Regions from separate parts of the Paraglaciecola sp. 25GB23A genome, predicted to be linked through region 2. Evidence: predicted binding sites of a transcription regulator. Region 2 holds the regulator's gene; the other holds the start of a gene.

Region 1 (3,421 bases), on a different contig from region 2:
TCAATCGCCCCATCAATGATTTCTTTTTCTAGCTGCTGAGTGACTTTTTTCAAGCGCTCGTTAACTTGTTCTTGACTGGTTTCTTGGCTTTGTGAGCTTTGACTGCTTGCTGAGGCACTTTGCTCTGTTGCAGTTTGCTGGGCTGAACCGCCACGTTGCTCACCACGTTGTTTTTGCCTACCACCCGCAGAGTCTTCGTTACCCGCCTGAAATTCTAACATCTGTTGGGTCATTTCAATGGTTTGCTGTTGAATGGTATCAATTGGCGTAGGATCAGGCCGTCCTGGACGAAACTCCATAGCAATAACACTGGTACCCTTAGGAATATCTTTCACTTCTATTTTGTTTTGTACACCAAAGGCAAACTTCATCGAACCGGCAATTTGTTTGAACTTAAGTACATCCATTTCAGAAAATGACAATAGCAGTACAAAAAAGCACATCAACAACGACATCAAGTCAGCAAATGTGCCCATCCACGCAGGAAGACCTTCTGGTGGACACTTTGGACATTCTTGTTCGTCAGACATGACTATTCAGTATCCGCGGCTTTACCGCGTTTGCTGGCGGCTAAATAGCTTTTAAGAATACCTTCAATAACCCGTGGATTTTGGCCATCAGCAATACCGATGATGCCATCTAAGACTAGACTCTGATTTAACTTTTCTTCGTCCGCACGGTTGCCTAATTTTATTGCGATAGGAATACAAATTAAGTTGGCTAACATGGCACCGTATAACGTAGTTAACAGGGCAACGGCCATGGCTGGGCCGATTGATTTCGGATCATCCATGTTAGACAACATCGCCACCAACCCAACCAGTGTACCGATCATGCCCATTGCTGGTGCTACATCGCCTAGGCCTTTAAAAATAGTTTTACCAAACTCATGGCGTTCAGATGTCATACTAATATCTTTCGATAGGGTGGCTCTGACTACATCAACATCATGACCATCAACCAGCATGTCTACCCCTTTTTGCATAAACGGGTTAGCAATTTCAGCTTCCTCTAAGGCCAAAAAGCCACCTTTTCGGGCCGCATCAGCCATTTCAACAATTTTTTCTATTTGTGATTCTGGGGTGTCAATTTTAAACATAAAGGCTTTGCCAGCAATTTTACCCGCGCCAAAAAATTGCCCCAGTGTATATTGCGATAACACCACAAAAAGACTGCCACAAAATACAATTAATATTGATGGCACGTTAACAAACATAGCGATATCGCCGCCTTGTATCATCGCCATAATGACAAAGCCGATCGATCCTAGCATGCCGATTAGAGTTGCTAAATCCACTATCTACTCCCACCTATTACTGATATTACTGTATTCAAAAGAACCATTAACCTCAGTGTGCCGTATTAAAAGCCTAGTTTGCAATGAATTGTTGCAACTATAGACACAAACTACCAAGATAAAATTTCTACCATATTTCAGTATTTTATCGACCTACTTTGAATATTCTATAGCTGCAATTTTAGCATTATGTCAAAGTGGTAATAAATCTAGCGCTTTTAGGCCCTGTACCTAGGGGAAAAGTGTTTGACGCCTTTTTTGAGCTCAGGTATGGTGCGCTCAACTTGGCACTTAGGCCAACTTAATTGAAGATATTATGAGCACGCGTAAAAAAACTGAAACCTTATCCTTTGAACAATCGATGCAAGAGCTTGAAACCATTGTCAGTAAGATGGAACAAGGTGAATTGCCTCTCGAAGAAGCCTTGCAAAATTTTGAACGTGGTATTCAATTAGCACGACTTAGCCAACAAAAATTGAAAGATGCTGAACAAAAAGTGCAAATTTTGATGAATCAACATGGCCAAGCCAGTTTACTTGACTTTGATAGTCCACTATCCGACAAAGAATGATACTCAGCGAATATCAACAGGATGTGCGAGAAACAGTCGACCACTATTTGGTGCAATTGATCGACGGTTTGCCTAATCATGCTGAAACATTAAAACAAGCTATGCGTTACACATTATTAATTGGTGGTAAACGCATGCGACCGTTTTTAGTCTTTGCTACCGGTGAAATGTTGGGTATTGCCAAACAAGATTTAATCGGTCCAGCGAGTGCTATCGAAGCAATACACGCCTATTCTTTAGTCCATGATGATTTGCCTGCCATGGATGACGATGAGTTGCGCCGCGGCCACCCAACTTGTCATATAAAATTTGATGAAGCTACCGCCATTTTAGCTGGGGACGCCTTGCAAACCCTAGCATTTGAAATTTTGTGTGACTGTGAATTAAGTCCATCTTTACAAAATAAACGCATCGAATTAGTCAAAATATTAAGTCAGTCGGCAGGTTATTTGGGCATGTGTGGAGGTCAAGCTATGGACTTAGCGGCCACCAATCACCTGATTGATCAAAGTCAACTAGAAGCCTTACATAGTAAAAAGACTGGCGCCTTAATTAATGCTTGTGTTGCTATGGCTGTCAGCTTAGCTGAGGATACCACTCCCCAAATTCGCCAAATACTAGCGCAATATTCCGCAATAATTGGCTTAGCTTTCCAAGTACAAGATGACATCTTAGACGTCATTAGTGACTCAGTAACGCTAGGAAAACCGCAGGGTTCAGACCAAGCACTGAATAAAAGCACATATCCTGCGTTGCTCGGACTAGGGCAAGCACAAACTTATCTCAGTGAATTACATCAACAAGCGCTTCAAGCTTTGCACGCTTTACCCTACAATACAGCCATGTTGGAATCTTTTACCGATTTCATCATTCAGCGTAAATACTGATAGAAAAACCAGACATGCACTTATTTGCATGAAAAATAATAACCAGATAGTTGACTAGCCATACATGACCCTAGATCTTGCAAACTACCCGATATTGGCCCAAGCCAATACACCTGATGAGCTTCGCGCTTTGCCACAAGAAAAGTTGCTTCAATTGGCTGCCGAATTGCGGCAGTATTTGCTCACTTGTGTTAGTCAAAGCAGTGGCCATTTCGCCTCTGGTCTAGGTACAGTCGAACTTACTGTCGCCTTACATTATGTCTATAATACCCCTTTCGATCGTCTCCTTTGGGATGTGGGTCATCAAGCGTATCCGCATAAAATATTGACAGGTAGACGAGATCGTATGCCCACCATTCGGCAAAAAGGCGGTTTACATCCATTTCCTTGGCCGCCAGAGAGCGAATACGATACCTTTGCCGTAGGTCACTCATCTACCTCCATCAGTGCAGCGCTTGGTATGGCTGTTGCCGCTGAAAAAGAAAACAAAGGTCGCAAAATAGTTGCGGTCATCGGTGATGGTGCTATGACAGCCGGTATGGCTTTTGAAGCACTTAACCATGGTGGTGATATCGATAAAGACTTGCTTGTGATACTGAATGACAATGAAATGTCGATTTCAGAAAATGTCGGGGCATTAAATAGTCATTTAGCTCGTTTGTTAAC
Region 2 (3,421 bases):
GGTGTTTTTATTGAAGTTAATAGCAAACCGCTTACAAACTAAACCCGATGATATACTCAGTCATGGTGGCGTTATTGCATTAATGGGGCCGACAGGTAATGGCAAAACTACAACAATAGCCAAACTCGCCGCCCAAGGCGCACAAAAATATGGTGCTGACCAAGTTGCAGTGATTACACTGGACAATTACCGGATCGCTGCTTTCGAGCAAATCGCTACTTATGGCCGTATCATCGGTTGTGTGGTAAAAAAAGCTCAAACCAGTGAAGAATTAGCAGATTTATTGTTTCAATATAGGAATAAGCGGTTAGTATTAATTGACACTGCGGGCTTTGGTCAAAGAGATGTTAGATTAATCAAACAGTTAGATACCTTAAATAGTGATGTATGTGCTAATATCAAAAAATTCTTGGTATTGCAGGCAAATTGCCAATATCAAGTCATTCAGCAAAGCATAAAAGTCTACAAACAAGTGGGGCTACAAGGGTGTATTTTGACTAAACTTGATGAGTGCTACAGTTTAGGTGAAGCGATAAGTGCGGTTATTGAGCATAAGTTGCCAGTATGTTATTTAACAAATGGACAACGAGTTCCAGAAGATTTACAACTAGCAGACACAAAATTTTTAATAACCAGTGCTGCGAAGCTTTATAAAAAATATGGTTTAATTCATACTACGGAAAATGAAGCTTACAAAGCAGTAGCAGTATGATTGAGGATCAAGCGAGTAGCTTAAGAAGAATGAATCAATCTAGATTAATTAAAGTAATAGCGGTGACTGGTGGTAAAGGTGGCGTAGGTAAAACTAACGTCACTTTAAACACGGCTATTTCATTGGCGCAGCAAGGCAAACGTGTCATGGTGCTTGATGCTGACTTAGGCTTAGCCAACGTCGATGTATTACTTGGCCTACGAGTTGAGAAAAATCTATCTCATGTCTTATCGGGTGAATGCACACTTGACGAAGTCTTAGTTGAGGGGCCATATGGAATAAAGATTGCCCCGGCTTCTTCTGGAAGCCAATCTATGACTGAACTGACACCAACTGAACATGCAGGACTTATTCGTGCATTTAGTGAGTTGCAGTCACAAATTGATGTGTTAATAGTTGATACTGCGGCCGGCATTTCCGATATGGTACTGAGCTTCTCAAAGGCGTCACAAGATATTATTATGGTGGTTTGTGATGAACCCACCTCGTTAACCGATGCCTATGCTTTAATCAAAATATTAAACAAAGAGCATGGAGTATTTCGCTTTAAAATAGTAGCGAATATGGTTCGAACACCTCGGGAAGGGGATGAATTGTTTGCCAAGTTGAGTAAGGTGACTGACCGCTTCCTCGATGTAGCACTTGAATTAGTTGCCGTTATTCCTTTTGATGAAAATGTCAGAAAGGCAGTCAGAAAACAGAAAGCGATTGTCGATGCTTTTCCAACTTCTCCAGCATCGATGGCGATTAGAAAATTAGCGAGAAAAGCAATTGATTGGCCAATACCGTCGCAGCCAGGTGGCCATTTGGAGTTTTTCTTAGAGCAGTTAGTCAGCAAAAAAGCAGTAGGCGATAATCGGTGAATAGTAAAGCCTCAGCTTACCAACAGATGACTGATAAGAATGAACTTGTTGAACGTCATGCTCCTTTGGTTAAGCGTATTGCCCATCATTTGTTAGCAAGGCTACCTGCTAGTGTGTTAGTAGACGATTTAATTCAAGCTGGCATGATCGGTTTACTTGAAGCATCAAGAAATTTTGATGGTAGTAAAGGGGCGAGTTTTGAAACGTTTGCCGGTATTCGTATCAGAGGCTCCATGCTAGATGAGATACGGAAAGGCGATTGGACACCTCGTTCAGTGCATAAAAATGGACGTGCTATTACTCAAGCTATTCGTGAAGTAGAGCGAGAGACTGGCCGGGATGCCAGAGATGTCGATGTTGCCGAAAAACTGCAAGTTAATATTGTAGATTATCATCAAATGTTACTTGAAGTGAATTCAGGTAAACTGATTGGTATTGAAGATTTGGGTGTCACAGAAGACGTTGTTACAACAGAACAAACAAAGGGGTCTGACGTGCCCTTTGAAGATTTGTTACAAGGTTCATTTCAAAAAGCACTCGCTCATGCTATTACTACCTTACCTGAACGAGAGGCGATTGTATTGTCACTCTATTACGATGAAGAATTAAATTTGCGTGAAATAGGTGAAGTACTGGATGTTAGTGAATCAAGAGTAAGTCAAATACATAGTCAAGCCATGCTTAAACTTAAAGTTCGCATGCAAGCTTGGCACAATAACGATAATTAAATTTGCATTGAAGATGGGTATGAACCCTTACCGGAGGTAGTTTTGGATAAGAATATGAAGATTCTTGTTGTTGATGATTTCTCAACAATGCGTCGGATTATCAAGAACTTACTTAAAGATCTTGGCTTTACGAATATACAAGAAGCAGATGACGGAAGTACTGCTTTACCGATGTTACAACAAGGTGACTTTGATTTTGTGGTTACAGACTGGAACATGCCCGGAATGCAAGGTATAGATTTGCTCAGAGCGATTAGAGCAAATCCAAACTTAAAACATATTCCGGTGCTTATGGTAACCGCAGAAGCCAAGAAAGAGCAGATTGTGGCAGCAGCCCAAGCTGGTGTGAATGGCTATGTCATCAAACCATTTACTGCGGCAACGCTCAAAGAGAAGCTGGCGAAAATTTTCGAACGCTTAGGTTGAATTCAGAAAACCCCGATATAGAGGAATTGCTGTATGAAAACCGAAAGCCCGCCGCCTATTTCTTTGCAAGAAGCGAGAAAACTGGTTGAGTTATTGGAGCAAGGAGATAACAAAGGTGCCAATGAGCTCCTTGAATCTATTGGTGTTCAAGACTCAGTAGAGTTATTTGCCGAAGTCGGAAAACTGACGCGTCAATTACATGACTCACTAAATAATTTCCAATTAGATCCGCGTATTGTCAATTTGACAACGGAAGAGATTCCCGATGCTCAGGCTCGATTAACTTATGTTATTCAGTCAACCGAAGATGCTGCCAATAAAACCATGGATTTGGTTGATTCTTGTATGCCCATAGCGGAAAAATTGCACGATGGTATTTCAGCTTTATTACCAGAATGGAATAAACTGATGTCTCGCGATTTACAGCTTGGCGAGTTTAATCAACTTTGCCAAAACATGGGGGATTTTTTAAAAAGCGGAAGCGAAGATTCTGCTCAGTTGACAGGGCTACTAACTGAAGTCTTGATGGCTCAAGGTTACCAAGATCTTACTGGACAAGTAATACGTCGAGTGATTGAGTTGGTCAAAGAAGTTGAAGATAACCTAGTTTATATGCTGACAATGTTTGGTGGTCTTGAATCCAAAGACGGTAAACAACGTAAGGATAAAGCTAACAATTCAGATAAACAGGC

Evidence for each region. The regulator FliA, encoded in region 2, starts transcription of late flagellar genes. The targets are predictions, from matches to a motif close to CTAAAGNTNNNNNNNNNNNNGCCGATA.
Region 1: the regulator FliA is predicted to act here: its motif matches at 1,444-1,470, upstream of pomA (flagellar motor protein PomA).

The regions. Positions count from the first base shown of each region.
Region 1 covers NZ_JBDYKM010000021.1:45,095-48,515, reverse strand. The annotation lists gene ABKW31_RS18840 (flagellar motor protein MotB) at 1-530, opposite strand, end outside; gene pomA (flagellar motor protein PomA) at 533-1,297, opposite strand; gene xseB (exodeoxyribonuclease VII small subunit) at 1,614-1,868, shown strand; gene ispA ((2E,6E)-farnesyl diphosphate synthase) at 1,865-2,755, shown strand; gene dxs (1-deoxy-D-xylulose-5-phosphate synthase) at 2,820-3,421, shown strand, end outside.
Region 2 covers NZ_JBDYKM010000001.1:751,116-754,536, forward strand. The annotation lists gene flhF (flagellar biosynthesis protein FlhF) at 1-712, shown strand, start outside; gene ABKW31_RS03295 (MinD/ParA family protein) at 709-1,575, shown strand; gene ABKW31_RS03300 (RNA polymerase sigma factor FliA) at 1,572-2,303, shown strand; gene cheY (chemotaxis response regulator CheY) at 2,346-2,729, shown strand; gene ABKW31_RS03310 (protein phosphatase CheZ) at 2,763-3,421, shown strand, end outside.